3 regions of the Pseudoalteromonas sp. Z9A5 genome follow, and region 3 is predicted to be linked to each of the others. Evidence: predicted binding sites of a transcription regulator. Region 3 holds the regulator's gene; each other region holds the start of a gene.
What was found. Region 3 encodes sigma-54, which starts transcription at its own class of promoters, with help from an activator protein. Its sites were predicted from a motif close to GTTGGCACGNNNNTNGNNT; they were not measured.
Positions count from the first base shown of each region.

Region 1: a site for sigma-54 is predicted at 3,047-3,065, ahead of glnA (glutamate--ammonia ligase). Genes of this name have one in related genera too.
Region 2: a site for sigma-54 is predicted at 2,190-2,208, ahead of GQR56_RS01410 (DUF2726 domain-containing protein). Genes of this name have one in related genera too.

Region 1 covers NZ_WTLC01000006.1:84,961-90,258, reverse strand. The annotation lists gene glnL (nitrogen regulation protein NR(II)) at 1-863, opposite strand, end outside; gene GQR56_RS05180 (DUF4124 domain-containing protein) at 948-1,469, opposite strand; gene glnA (glutamate--ammonia ligase) at 1,585-2,991, opposite strand; gene typA (translational GTPase TypA) at 3,499-5,298, shown strand, end outside.
Region 2 covers NZ_WTLC01000001.1:297,599-302,896, forward strand. The annotation lists gene ampE (regulatory signaling modulator protein AmpE) at 1-715, opposite strand, end outside; gene mtnN (5'-methylthioadenosine/S-adenosylhomocysteine nucleosidase) at 716-1,423, opposite strand; gene GQR56_RS01410 (DUF2726 domain-containing protein) at 1,554-2,150, opposite strand; gene folE2 (GTP cyclohydrolase FolE2) at 2,265-3,185, opposite strand; gene arcB (aerobic respiration two-component sensor histidine kinase ArcB) at 3,419-5,298, shown strand, end outside.
Region 3 covers NZ_WTLC01000009.1:18,798-24,095, forward strand. The annotation lists gene rapZ (RNase adapter RapZ) at 1-268, opposite strand, end outside; gene ptsN (PTS IIA-like nitrogen regulatory protein PtsN) at 288-740, opposite strand; gene hpf (ribosome hibernation promoting factor) at 745-1,032, opposite strand; gene GQR56_RS06530 (RNA polymerase factor sigma-54) at 1,060-2,559, opposite strand; gene lptB (LPS export ABC transporter ATP-binding protein) at 2,629-3,354, opposite strand; gene lptA (lipopolysaccharide transport periplasmic protein LptA) at 3,351-3,896, opposite strand; gene lptC (LPS export ABC transporter periplasmic protein LptC) at 3,886-4,440, opposite strand; gene kdsC (3-deoxy-manno-octulosonate-8-phosphatase KdsC) at 4,437-4,988, opposite strand; gene GQR56_RS06555 (KpsF/GutQ family sugar-phosphate isomerase) at 4,989-5,298, opposite strand, start outside.

The DNA of each region.
Region 1 (5,298 bases), on a different contig from region 3:
AAGGCTTTTTTAGGCGCTTTTCCTGGGCGACGATGTTGATGGTTTATACGGGTTTTTATTTTTATTTCACCGCCATCTACAAGCGCCTGCTGAGCATTGCGCACAATATTTAGTACTACTTGCTGTATTTTACCTTGGTCAATGTACACATCAGGAATGCTTGGGTCGTAATCTTTTGCTAAGCAAATATTAGAACAATTATCTAATGTGCTTAACCTAATAACTGATTCCAGAGTCTGATGTATGTTGCCATAAGATTTTTGCGGAAGTTGGTTTGGTCCTAGGAGCCTATCAACTAATTCACATAATCTGTCTGCTTGCTCAATTATGAGCTCGGCACATTGATCTCTTTCTTGTTGATCAACTTCATACTGCAATAACTGCGCCGCTCCGCGAATTCCACCTAAAGGATTTTTTATTTCATGGGCAAGACCACGAATTAAGTTGCGTGCAGCTTGGTATTGGTGCATTTGATTTGATGCTTGATCGTGCTTTATTTCATCATCGGTTTGGCGCCACTCCAATAAAATATACAACGTATCTTTAAACTTTATTCGTCTTGAACTTACTGCAACTTTGGCGTGGCGAGAGTCGCTAAACACCACGTCAGCTCTGTGTTGCTGGCAATCTACGCCATCTATCAATGAATACTGCTCAATGCGTTTTAAATCAATTGAATGGTAGTTAAAAAGGCTATCGAAAGGTTGCTCTAACAAGCGTTTAGTACCAAGGCCTAGTAACTCACTAGTGCTGGTGTTGGCATAAACAACGGTGAAGTTTTTATCAAGTAGCATGACTGCTGTTGTTTGATTTTGCCAAATGGCATCAAGTAGCTCAGGGCTAAAATTTTCATTGTTAATCATAGTTGCACCATTTTAGTGCGCTAATGTTTGCAGGCAAGTTATTTTAGTAAAATGGACTGCGGCGCCTAAATATCAAGCTGTAATTTATCTGCCTAGAGTTAAGCCTTTTCTGTGCATAAAAAACACACAAGGTTGGCTTACGGCAATAATTTGATTGTTTTTATTAAAAAGTTTTACTTGTAACGTATGTTCACCGCGCTTTACATCTCTTATTGCAAATGTTGAATCAACGCCGGCTGGACCATTTGCTTTACCATCAATAAAAAGCTGTATTGTAAATCCACTTTCGTACCGTGGTGTTATGCGGCTGGTAACATAAACAGTTCCCGTATTTTCACGAATAGTTTGATTATGCTCTGGTGACGAAATCGTAATATTAAATGCTGTATTTTTAGGTTGGTCTTCTGTGTTTAAAATATCGGTATTAGTAGCAGGCATAGTAAGATTTTGGCTCGTGAGCTTTACCTCCGTCGCGCCTTTATGTGGTGTGTCTGAAAACACAAGTACGCCATTTTTATCTTTCCAAGCGTAAATCTTTGTTTCACCAGCATAACCATAATTACTTAATCCTAAAGCAATTATTAGTAATAAAATCTTGTTATTCACCCTGCAACCTTGCATTTTTTACGATAACTTAACTTTAGTGGAGATTGATTAAATTTACCATTAAAAAAGCCCGCAAAGCGGGCTTGAGAACACACATTATTTAACAGCTAATAAATTAACAGCTGTAGTACATTTCAAACTCAACTGGGTGAGTTGTCATGTTAAGCTTTTCTACTTCTTTAGATTTAAGACCAATGTAAGCATCAATTAAATCATCAGTGAATACACCACCTTGAGTTAAGAATTCACGGTCTGCGCTAAGTGCAGATAGTGCTTCGTCAAGTGATGCTGCAACAGTTGGAATTTCTGCTGCTTCTTCAGCTGGTAAGTCGTATAAATCTTTATCCATTGCATCGCCAGGGTGGATCTTATTTTTAATACCATCAAGGCCAGCCATAAGCATTGCTGAGAAAGCAAGGTATGGGTTAGCAGTTGGATCCGGGAAGCGTACTTCAATACGACGACCTTTTTCAGATGGAACCACTGGGATACGGATTGATGCAGAACGGTTACGTGCAGAGTATGCAAGCATAACTGGTGCTTCAAAACCTGGTACTAAACGTTTGTACGAGTTAGTAGATGCATTTGCAAAAGCGTTAATTGCTTTAGCATGCTTGATGATGCCGCCAATGTAGTAAAGAGCATCTTCAGAAAGACCGCCGTACTTGTCGCCTGCAAAAAGGTTTACACCGTCTTTAGCAAGTGACTGGTGACAATGCATACCAGAACCGTTATCACCAACAACTGGCTTAGGCATAAACGTTGCTGTTTTACCGTATAAGTGAGCCATGTTGTGGATAACATATTTCATTTCTTGAATTTCATCCGCTTTTAATACCATTGTATTAAAGCGAGTAGCGATTTCGTTTTGACCCGCTGTAGCTACTTCGTGGTGATGTGCTTCTACTACTTGGCCCATTTCTTCTAGAACTAGACACGTAGCTGAACGCCAATCTTGGAAATCATCAACAGGAGCAACTGGGAAGTAACCGCCTTTAACACCAGGACGATGACCTGTATTGCCATCTGCATATTCTTTATCTGAGTTCCAAGCTGCTTGCTTAGAATCAATTTTGTACATTGAACCAGACATATCTGATTTATATTTAACATCGTCAAATACAAAAAACTCTGGCTCAGGACCAAATAAAACGGTATCTGCAATACCAGTAGACTTCATGTACTCTTCAGCGCGCTTAGCAACTGAACGAGGGTCGCGCTCATAACCTTGAAGAGTTGAAGGCTCAACTACATCACAACGAACGATTAAAGTTGTTTCTTCTGTGAAAGGGTCTAGTTTGATTGATTCAGGAACTGGCATTAATACCATGTCTGATTCGTTTATGCCTTTCCAACCAGCGATTGAAGAGCCATCGAACATTTTACCGTCTTCGAAAAAGTCTTCATCAACTTGGTGATGAGGAATAGATACATGTTGTTCTTTACCCTTAGTGTCAGTAAAGCGTAAATCAATGAACTTAACGTCATTTTCTTTAATAAAATCTAAAACCGATTGCGACATGTGTCCTCCAACTATTGGGTTTTGTTATTGCTGCGTAATTGCTTTGGCATTTACCAAGCTGATTTTGTGCCATTTTTATAACTATATGTTTATAAATTAAAAAAATTAAGATGCTACAAAATGGATCAAATTGGTGCACTTTATTGGTGCGTAAAAAGTCCCTTTTGGTGCAAGTTTTACACGGTGTAATTTGTTGCTAATTTAATCACACTAAATTAGCATAACTTAAATGTAAAAGAGTACCAAAAATATCTGTAAAATGGCAAAAATGGCTGTTTTTCTGAAATTAATCAAAATTTAATTCATCTAAATGTCATATATAAAACAGATACTTAGTGAAAGTATTGAGAAAGTTTTAAAATATGTATTGGATAAACTTTCATCCATGTCATTAATGAGGGATAATATGCGCCCTTTTAAATCCTATGCTTGGACATCTCGTGAAAACGCAGATGAGTGCGTAGATCTTGCAGGATCAATGAGAATTTAATTTCTCTGAGTAAATATATGAGCATCGAAAAGTTAAGAAATATAGCGATTATCGCGCACGTTGACCACGGTAAAACAACACTGGTTGACAAACTACTTGAGCAATCAGGTACATTAGAAACACGCGGCGGTAACGAAGAGCGCGTGATGGACTCAAACGACATTGAGAAAGAACGTGGTATTACCATTTTGGCTAAAAACACAGCCATTTCTTGGAACGACTACCATATCAATATCGTAGATACTCCGGGACACGCCGATTTCGGTGGTGAAGTTGAACGCGTACTTTCGATGGCTGACTCAGTATTATTACTTGTTGATGCTCAAGAAGGTCCAATGCCACAAACGCGTTTCGTTACGCAAAAGGCATTCGCGCAAGGCTTAAAGCCAATCGTAGTTATCAATAAAATTGATAAGCCTGGTTCACGTCCTGATTGGGTTATGGATCAAATCTTTGATTTATTCGACAACCTTGGCGCAACTGACGAACAGTTAGATTTTAAAGTAATCTACGCTTCAGCAATCAACGGCTGGGCAACACTAGATTTAGACGAGCCATCAGACAACATGGAACCTATGTTCAAGATGATCGTTGACGAAGTATCACCACCGGATGCAGATCCTGAAGGTGACTTCCAAATGCAAATTTCTCAACTAGATTACAACTCTTATGTTGGTGTAGTTGGTATTGGTCGTATTAAACGTGGTTCTGTTGCTCCTAACCAACAAGTTACTATTATCAGTGCTGATGGCACTACACGTAATGGTAAAATTGGCGCAGTACAAAGCTACCTAGGTCTTGAACGTATCGAAACTGAAAGAGCTTACGCTGGTAACATCGTAACTGTAACAGGTATTGGTGAGCTTAAGATTTCTGATACAGTTTGTTTCCCAGGAAACGTTGAAGCATTACCACCACTAAGTGTTGATGAGCCAACTGTAACAATGACATTCTCTGTAAATAACTCACCTTTCTGTGGTAAAGAAGGTAAGTTTGTAACGTCACGTAATATCCGTGAACGTTTAGACAAAGAATTAGTACACAACGTAGCACTTCGCGTTGAAGATACTGGTAGCCCAGATAGCTTCCGTGTTTCTGGTCGTGGTGAATTACACCTAGGTATCTTAATCGAGAACATGCGTCGTGAAGGTTACGAGCTTTCAGTTTCTCGTCCAGAAGTTATCTTACGTACTGTAGATGGCGTTCTAGAAGAACCGTTTGAAACAGTTACTATTGACTGTCAAGACGAGCACCAAGGTTCTGTTATGGAGCAAGTTGGTCTACGTAAAGGTGAACTTACTAACATGACTCCAGATGGCAAAGGCCGTATGCGTTTAGACTTCATGATCCCTAGCCGTGGTTTAATTGGTTTCCAAACTGATTTCATGACGCTTACTTCGGGTTCTGGTCTTATGTACCATACGTTCGATCATTACGGTCCTCACAAAGGTGGCGACATCGGTGTTCGTAAGAACGGCGTAATGATTGCAAACGCAACTGGTAAAGCACTTACTAACGCATTATTCAACTTACAAGAACGCGGCCGTTTATTCATCGGTCACGGTGTTGAAGTATACGAAGGTATGGTTATCGGTATTCATAACCGTGATAACGACCTTACAGTTAACGCCCTTAAAGGCAAGCAGTTAACTAACGTACGTGCATCTGGTACTGATGAAGCGCAAACGCTTTCTCCACACCTTAACTACTCACTTGAGCAAGCGCTTGAGTTCATCGATGATGACGAGCTAGTTGAAGTAACTCCACTAAACATTCGTATCCGTAAGCGTTACCTTACAGAAAACGAACGTAAACGT
Region 2 (5,298 bases), on a different contig from region 3:
GCCTGCCATAATGCTTTATGTAATGCATGCTTTGTTTGGTTGCTTTACTTGCTGCAATAGTCAGGGCAAGTAAGCGCATAGGAATAAGCTCTATAACAAAAAGAATTATTTTCAATGGTTTTAAAAAAGGGCTATTAGGTGCTATTTCATTTCGCCATGCTTGCTGGATTAAAGTTAGTAATCTATAGGCAAGTGCAGCAATAGGACCCAATATTAAAAATATAAATATAACGACAAAATAGTAACGTGCGGTTCGCAGTATTAAACTCTCTATTAACGCTTTAATAATTCCTGGAGCTGAAAGCTTACTCACATCACGCGCGAGTAAAGGCTTTAATAATTCGCGAGCTGTAGATTTTTGATTTTGCTTAGTTAGTTTTGCAATACGCAGTGCTTTTTTATCAATACTTTTACTCTCTAAACATAAGTATAAAATAAGCCCCGCAAGTAGTTCAGGGTAAAAAGCAAATTCTAATAGTAGAATAATAATAGTGAGGATAACGCTTAAAATAAGTGTGCTTGCCAACAATGAGGATAAGTACTGATAGCTATTGGGTTCTTTGCTTTTATATATTCGTTTGCCAATTGCATTAAAAACAGCAACCAAAGCGGTATTAGGATGATACCAACTTACTAATGGTAAAAAGCGCTCAGCAAGGAGCGCTATAATAAATACAATAAAGTCCAAATGATTTTGAACAATATTGCTTAGCATTTACAGCTTAACTGCTGTTAGCTTTTCAAGCAGTGCGACAACCATTTTAGATGAGTTGATTGATGCCGTTTCTAGGTACTCTTCAAATGATTGTGGTGACTCTTTACCAGCAATATCAGACATAGAGCGAATAACAACAAATGGTGTATTAAGTGCAAAACATGTTTGCGCGATAGATGCGCCTTCCATTTCAACAGCAAGCATTGTTGGGAAATCGCTACGTGCTTTATCAATACGTACAGGGTCACACATAAATGTATCGCCAGTACAAATTAAGCCAACTAAGGTTTTTACTTCACTAATTTGTGCAATTGTTTGCTGCGCGGCTTCAACCAATTTAGGGTGAGCAATAAAAGCAGGTGGCATTTGTGGTACTTGACCTATTTCATAACCAAATGCTGTTACATCTACATCGTGGTGACGAACTTCTGACGAAATTACTACATCGCCTACGCTTAGCGATGGGTCAAACCCACCGGCAGAGCCAGTGTTAATAACAGAATCAGGCTTAAAGTTATCGATAAGTAGTGTGGTAGCAATAGTTGAAGCTACTTTACCAATACCAGATTGAACGAGTGTTACTGTATTACCAGCAAGTTCGCCAGTATAAAAAGTAAAACCTGCTTTTGTTAAAATTTGTGGGTTTTGCATTGCTTCACGTAAAATTTTAACTTCTGGCTCCATTGCGCCAATAATACCAACGTTCATAGTTTTAAATTCCTGAGTTTGAATAAATTTATTATACGTGAAGTTAGTAATAAAAAACAAAAAAGCGAGCCGTTTTATGCAGCTCGCTTTGAATACTTTTAGGAGAGTATTTAATTAGGAAACAAAATTGTTAAATTTCAGCTAGGGCAGTTGTATGTGCTTTAGCTTGAGATGGTGAAAGTACGGCCGGTTTGTTTACGCGATTTCGAGCTGGGCGTTGTGCTTGCGAAGGTGCAGGCTTACCAAGTTTAAACATAATGGCATCGCGTACTTCTGAAGGACGGTATCCTGATTTTACTTTCATACGAATATGTGGAATACCCGCAGCTTCTAAAGCACCATTAACAAACCAATCTCGTTGTGCTTTATGTCCATCTTTGTTGGCGTTGTTAACTAAATCAACAGCAGCCACAATCGTCATTTTTTCTTTATCGATTAACACAAAATCAAGTTGTTTGTTTTTTGCTTTAGCAATTGCTGCGCGTTTAGATTTAGGAGATAAGCCTTCTTTACAGTCAATTACATCAATTAGCTTTACACGGCTAACAATTTTATATTGATCGCCTACAGCGCGTTCTAATAAGTTTAAAAAAGCACTTTCTACTTGTGTAAATACGCTTTGTTTACGCGTAAAAGGATAAGGGTTTCCGCCGTCATCATTAAATTTTGACGCAACAATTGATGCACCTACGACTAATACTAAGATTGATAATAAAGCAAATTCCATACGATAACTCCATAACAACAAATTGACACTGCTTGAGTTAAGCAATTTATATGCCTAAACACAGGTGGTTATGAAATTATTATCGTATGGTTTATTTAAAGGTATTTTTACCTATTATGCTTTGTAACCGTTAGTAATTCCTTTAACGGCAATTGCAACTGCATCATGGGCGTGTAGCGACTCATAATGGTTTATTTGCAACCAATAGTCTGCATATTTGTCACGCTCTAAAATTGCCTTTATTTTTCTGGCTGCATCTTCGCAAAACATTAAATTTTGACCATTTAAGCGAGCAAACTCTTGTTCATCTTCGCGCTTTACAGCCGCTTGTACCGGTGTTTTAAGTTCATCTTCAAGAGTATTAATTAAGCTAACAACATCGAATTCATTAATATCGTTATCAAGTTTTACTTTTACATTCGCAATTGAGCGTTGAGAGTGAGGTGTTGCTACAATTCCTTGTGTTGTGCCAAGCCACTCGTGTACATCTTTTTGACTTAATGTTTCTTGATTAAACTTTTCGCTAAATGCATTTTGTATAAGCTGGCGCGCAAGTGCCGCAGAGCATGGGCAAGTTGATGAATAAGTAACATCAACACTCAGCTCATAACTAATAATATTATGCTCAATAGTACTCGTTAATATAATAGGGTAGCTTTTCCAACCTACTTTGCCGCTTAATAGTGATTTACGGCGCAGTGGCAGCTCAAACTTAAACTCAATTTGTGCTTTATCGCTCAAGTTTTCATGGCTGGCAATAAAAGAGTTTAGAGTGCCCGCTAATGTTTGTGGATTAACATGTTGCTCGGTTGATAGCGTATCTAGTGCCAAGTATAAGCGTGACATATGAATGCCTTTAGCATCTTCTTTGTGTAAATTAACAAAGGCGCGGGCTTTAGCATTAACAGTAACTGGGGATGTATCACGCGATTCAAAAATAAATGGCAACTCAATTTCAGCCATGCCAACCCAGTCTAATTTACCTGTTTGTAAGGCGGGTGCCGTGTCGGCTATATCGGGCATGTTGATTTGCATGGTATGTTACTCGTTATTGGCAATGATAATGCGCCGCATTTTACACGAAATAATCACTAGCTGAAACGAGGACTTTTACCTGCGTTTACTTTCAAACATGAATTTTTTCTATTTTTATCACACAACATGAAAATAGCTAATAGAAAAATGCTAAAATCTGGCAAAATAGTATGTTTAGTAATTTGTACTGCCTCATTTATATTTAAGCACACAGCTAAGAGATAAACTTAACTATGACCGATTATTCTTTGAGCCCTTGGGTTCGAGTTCTTTCCAGCCTAATAACTCGATTTGGTGAGTTTAAAACTGCCGCTATTTGTTATGCGTTATTGCTAACCGCATCCCTTATTTTATCAAGCATGTTTTATTATGTTGCAGTAGGTGAAATTCATTTAGTTGATATTTTAGCTGTGATATTTTTTACAGCAGTGGTTTCTCCATTAATTATAAGCGTATTATTAAATTCAATTCGTCAATTAGATGCCTCATACGCTTATCTTGATAGCGCAACAAAACAAGAAAAGTTATTAAACCAAACACTTAAAGATAATATCAACCGTTTAAATATGGAGATAGATGAGCGTAAAATGGCATTTCATGCTAAACATCGCGCCATTGAAGAGTTACGTAAAGAAATTGCTGAACGTAAAAAAACACAACAAGAACTTGCACAGCAAGGTATGTTACTGCGCTCTACTGTCGACTCATCCCCCGACTTATTTTATTACCGCGATAATAATGGTGTGTTTGCTGGTTGTAATAAAATGTTTGAAGAAGTTATGGGTAAAACCAGTGCTGAACTTATTGGTAAAACGGCGGAGCAAATTTTTCCAAGCGAATTTTTATCTGATGTACTCGAAAGTGATAAAAAAGTAGAGCAGACTCATCAAGGTATTACTATCGACGTTGGTTATGACGTAGATGGTGAAAAGCGTTGGTTTGAGTTACGTAAATTACCTTTTATTAATGATGAAGGTGAATACATAGGCTTACTTGGCTTTGGACGTGACATTACTAGTCGTAAAGAAGCTGCCCAAGCACTCGAAACTGCCTATAAAGATAAAGGTAAGTTTATTGCAACTCTTAGCCATGAATTGCGCACACCGTTAAATGGTATTGTTGGTTTAACGCGAATGCTGCTTGATACCGAATTAAACAAGCAGCAACGTAGTTGGGGTAATACTATTTTTTCGAGTGCTGAAACATTAGGTAATATTTTCAACGATATTATCGATCTTGATAAAATAGATAGAGATCAGCTCGATATAGCGACTAACCCTATTAATGTATCTGACTTTATTAATGATGTTGTTAACTTTGCAGGTCTGATTGCAGAGCAAAAAGAATTAGAGTTTAATATTGAACGTGATGGTGTGCTTGATGTTTACGCTCAACTCGACCCGACTCGTTTACGCCAAGTGGTTTGGAACCTTATTAATAACGCTGTTAAGTTTACTCAAAATGGCCAAGTTAAACTTGTTTGTAGTCGCGAAAATCGTGTTGAAGGTCCTTGGCTAATAATGAAGGTATCGGATACTGGACAAGGTATTCCACAAGAACAACTTCCACGTATATTCGATATGTACTATAAAGCACCTGATTTAAAAGGAACCAATGCAATAGGTTCAGGAATCGGCTTGTCAGTAACTAAAGCATTAGTTAGTGCAATGAAAGGGGTTATTACGGTAGATAGCAAGGAAGGCGAGGGAAGCTGCTTCACTGTGCAAATTCCACTAAACTTATGTATAGCTCCAACAGAACAAAGCTATGTTGGTCGTGGCTTGTATATTTTATTAGTTGAGGATGTTCCGCTTAATGCTGAGATTGCAACTAACTTACTAGAGCAACGTGGACACGAAGTGTTATGGGCTGAAACGGGTGAAGACGCACTCTCTTTTGTAGAAACTGAAGATGATTTAGATTTAGTCTTACTCGATATGCAATTGCCTGATATAAACGGCGATGAAGTGGCAAGACAAATTAGGGCTGATAGTCACTTTGATAAACTTCCAATAGTTGCACTTACTGCAAACGTGCGAAGCGCCGAAGAAGATCTTAAAGGTATATCCATACAAGGTGCGCTGGCTAAACCAATCAATACAGTAAAACTAGA
Region 3 (5,298 bases):
GATCTTCGCTGTCTAAATAAAACAGCGTTGGTTTAGCAAAACCAGGTAAATACTCAAAAATATCATTGAACTGTTCTTGTTCTTTTGGCAAGTTTCGAACATCAATACTCACTGCTATTTTGTCGTAGTTGTCAGAGACACTTCGCACTAAAGAAGGCAGCAGGTTTAGTGGAATATTATCTACGCAATAATAACCTAAGTCTTCAACTACGCGTAAAGCTACCGATTTTCCAGAACCTGATCGGCCACTTATGATAATTAATTCCATTTAACACCTTTTTTATTAATTATGATTGATCAACAATAACTTGGTATAGCTCTGTATCTGATTTTGCACAGCGTAACTGCTTACAAAATTCTTTGTCGTTTAGTTTATCAGCAATGGTTGCTAGAGTCTTTAAGTGCTGTTGGTTATCACCATCTGGTACGATGAGTGCAACAAAAATATCTACAGGGCGGTTATCTATCGCATCAAAGTTAATAGGTGTTTCGCTAACAAGTACTAAAGCTAAAGGTTCTTCTACGCCACTCATTCGTCCGTGAGGTATTGCAATACCTTTACCAATGCCTGTACTACCTAGTTTTTCTCTGCTTAGTAAAGCGCTAAGAATATCTTGTTGAGATAAGTAAGGAAGCTTGTTGTGAGCAAGTTCGCTAATAAACTCTAAAATTCTTTTTTTACTATTAAAAAGGACCGCAGCTTTGCTGCAGTCCTGACATATAAGTGAACTTAGTTTCATAATATTAGTGTCGAGCAAGCTTCTCTTTGTGTTTGATAACTTGTCGATCGAGCTTGTCAATCAACGAGTCAATGGCGGCATACATATCTTGATGTTCAGTAGAGGCAAATAATTCCGCACCACTGACATGAATTGTTGCTTCTGCTTTTTGGTTTAATTTTTCTACATCGAGAATGACATGAACATTATTAATATGATCAGAGTGTCTTTCTAGCTTCGCAAATTTAGTGTTTACATAGTCTTTTAGTGAATCGGTTACTTCTACGTGACGACCAGTTAAGTTTAGTTGCATAAGCGTTACCCTCTTTGTTTTTGCGTCTTAAATCAGACTTTTTCGCTGATTTGACGGTGGAATAGCCAGAGATTCGCGGTACTTTGCGATCGTGCGTCTAGCTACTTTAATTCCTTGCTCAGCCAATATATCCGCTATCTTGCTATCACTCAATGGTTTTGCTGAGTTTTCTGCTGCGATTAATTTTCTAATCAGAGCGCGTATTGCCGTAGATGAACATTCGCCACCATTTTCGGTGCTTACATGGCTTGAGAAAAAGTATTTTAACTCAAAGATTCCACGTGGCGTGTGCATATACTTTTGGGTTGTTACGCGAGAAATAGTCGACTCGTGCATTTCTACCATTTCAGCAACATCATTTAAAACCATTGGTTTCATGGCTTCTGGACCGTGTTCAAAAAAGCCTTGTTGTTGCTTAACAATACAATTTGTTACTTTTAACAATGTGTCGTTTCTGCTTTCTAGGCTTTTAATAAACCATTTTGCTTCTTGTAAGTGTGAGCGAATAAATTGGCTATCACCACTCGATTTAACGGTACGAGACATTGCAGCATATTGGCTGTTTACTCTTATTTTAGGCATGCTATCTGGGTTTAATTCTACAACCCAGCGACCTTTAATTTTTTTAACCGACACATCAGGAATAACATACTCAGACTCTTCTCTAACAATCGTATCAGCGGGTTTAGGGCTGAGAGTATGTATTAGTGTCATTACTTCTTTAAGCTCTTCTTCTTTGAGCTTAGTTTTTTTCATTAATGTACGATAGTCACGAGCAGCTAATAAATCAATATGCTCGGTTAAGATCATTTTTGTTTCATTAATGTAAGGTGTTTCTTTATCAAACTGGTTAAGCTGAATACACAAACATTCTTGTAAACTACGTGCAGCAATACCGACCGGATCAAACAGTTGGATACGCTTTAAAACGGCTTCAATTTCGTCAAGTTCGACTTCGTTATCATCTTCGTTTTCTTGATTGAAGCTCTCTAAAATTTCTTCACAGCTAAGTGTTAAAATACCAGAATCATCTACGGCTTCAACAATAGCGATTGCAATAGCTTCATCAGTAGGGCTAAAAGGCGTTAATTGTAACTGCCACATTAGGTACTCATGAAGTGTTTCGGTTGAAGCACCTTGGTATATTGACTCGTCCTCAGGCATTGGTCCTGATGACGATGCAGGCGCAGCACTCATGTACTCATCCCAGCTAACATCCATAGCCATGTCGTCACTTACTGTATCTTTAGCAAGTGCTTCACCACTATCTTGTTCGTATTCGCTAGGAGCATCATCTGCAGATGCGCTAACAGTAACGTCATCGTTATCAGCTTTTTGCTCATTTTTGCCAGCAGAATCTTCTGCGTAGTCGTTTTCTTCAACTTCTAGCAGCGGGTTGCTATCAAGAGCTTCTTGTATTTCTTGCTGGAGATCCAATGTACTGAGTTGCAACAAACGAATTGCTTGTTGCAGCTGTGGTGTCATTGTAAGTTGCTGGCCCATGCGCAGCTGTAATGATTGCCTCATTTATCTCTAACAATCCTTTTATGTTGTTATAATTAATACTAGCAGATGCTCAAAGACATGGCGTTAATGTTACAGCCTAAATTGCTCGCCTAAGTAAACATCGCGTACTGTTTTATCGTTTAATACGTGTTCAGGAGTGCCAGATGCAATTAGCTCCCCATGAGAAACAATGTAGGCTTTTTCACAAACATCAAGGGTTTCTCTTACGTTATGATCGGTAATTAATACACCAATCCCACGGTTTTTAAGATGTTCTATTATTTTCTTAATATCTAATACTGAAATTGGGTCTACACCAGCAAAAGGTTCATCTAGCAATATAAACTTAGGATCGGCGGCAAGTGCACGTGCTATTTCTACACGACGACGTTCACCACCGGATAAAGCCATACCTTGGCTATCACGAATATGCTGAATGCTAAATTCATCCAATAGATTATTTAATGTGTCTTCTCGGGCTTGTTTATTTAGCGATTTACGCGTTTCTAAAATAGCCATTAAATTTTGGTAAACAGTCAGTTTTCTAAATATTGACGATTCTTGTGGTAAATACCCTATGCCTAATCTAGCACGACTATGCATAGGTAAAAGAGTAATATCGTTATCGTCGATAGATATTTTACCTTTGTCGCTAGGTACAAGTCCTACAATCATATAAAACGTTGTAGTTTTACCTGCACCATTAGGTCCAAGTAAACCAACAATACTGCCAGCCTTAACCTCAAGACCTACATTTTTAACAACTTCACGACCTTTATAGCTTTTTGCTAACAGCTCTGCTTTTAATGTGCTCATGGTTGACCTTTATCGCTTTTTTTACTTTTTGTAGCTTCAATAGGCACTAAAATAGTATGAACGCGATCGGTAGAGTTTTCGTCTTTTTCAGCACTAATAAGCTGTTGCTGCATATCGTAAGTAATGCTTTTTGCGTTAATTTTTTGTCCAGCTTGCGATACTTGTGCATCGCCAACAAGTGTTAAAAAACGCTTAGCTACATCGTAACGAACTTCGTTCGCACTTGCGCTCATTATTGTGCCGTCATCTTGCTTTTCTTCAAAGTACGCAGGGCTGCCAGTGGCAATTAATAACTGTTTATTATCACCTAATTCGTCACGCTTATGCACTTCGAGGCGGTCAGCCGTAATGCGACGGTTACCATGAATAATTTCAACATTTTTTTCAAAAATACCTACATTAGCTTTTAGTTGGCCTTCTTGTTTGTCGGCACTAATTGATATTTGATTAGCGGCAGGTTGTGTACTTTGTTCTGCTGCATTACTATTAAAGGCTAGTATAAGTGTAGGAATAATAAGTGATTTTAATATTTTATTGGTCATAGTATATGGTTCGCGTATGGTTAATGAGTTTTATCACTTCAGTTTTTAAATCGGCTTCGAGGCCTTTACCGGTGATTTTTAAGTTAGGTCCAGTCACAATGACAGGCTGTTCGGAGCGCATCGTCAGTTGCTTTATATCTACTTGAATATTATCGGCATTGATCTTATCAATCATTGCGTTGTCAGTTAGATTTTTAGCGACTACGTTGCCCTCTAAAATTAACTGTTTACCTTCATACAACGTTGCTTCATCCGCATTGATGCGCCATGTTTGCTTTTCGTTATATAAAGTGAAAATAGGTTTTTCAAAAAAGGTAAAGCCTAACTGTTGATACAGCTCCATTTTTGCAGCTGTTACTTTATGGCTAATTTTACCATTCTCATCATACGCCGTTTGCTTTAATTCTATGGCGATATAATCAGGTTTAGCTACAACTTCTTGCTCTACCTGCGTTGCAATATTTGTTTGTGTAAAATAAGGGTACCAAAGCCAAACCATACAGCTGATGAATAAAACGCTTAGTATTATGCGCGCTGCATTCATGAACTTGTACCTTGAGTAGTTAATGGCTTATCGTTTTCAAGCATTAGTAAATCGGTTAGTTCTCTTACAGCACCAAAACCGCCTGGCATTTGTGTAGTGTAGTGCGATAAACGCTTAATTAGTGGATGCGCATCGTTAACAGCTACTGCAAAACCGACTAATTCCATTACTGGCATATCAGGACCATCGTCACCTATATAGGCAATTTGTTCATCGCTTAAGTTGAGCTTATTTTTTAGCTCTTGGTAGGCAATAAGTTTGTTTTCTTGACCTTGATAAATATGTTGAACGGTTAAGCTGCTCATACGTTGTTGCACTATATGCGAATGACGCCCTGTAATAACAGCAACTTCAAACCCGCTATTAATAAGTGCTTTTATACCAAACCCATCTTTTGTATTAAACGCTTTTAGCTCTTCGCCTTGGTTTCCAAGGTAAATACGCCCATCAGAAAATACACCATCAATATCGCATATAAGCAGTTTTACTTTTTTAGCGCGCGCTTTTGCGTCATCGCTCAGCGGTTGATAGAGTTCTTCAAATTGCATTTATAATACTCCTGCTTTTAATAAATCTTGCATATTCAGTGCGCCAATAGGCTGGTTTAACTCATTTACAACGATTAAACCATTAATGCGTTTGTGTTCCATTATATTAAGCGCTTCGGCTGCAAGCATACCTTGAGTTGCCGTAGTGCATGATTTGGTCATTACAACATCTATAGGTGTTGAATGGATATCTATGCGTTGCTCTAAAATACGACGTAGGTCGCCATCAGTAAATAATCCGGCCAATTGCTGGTTTTCGTCAACAATAGTCGTCATGCCTAAGCCTTTTGCAGACATTTCAATAAGTGCA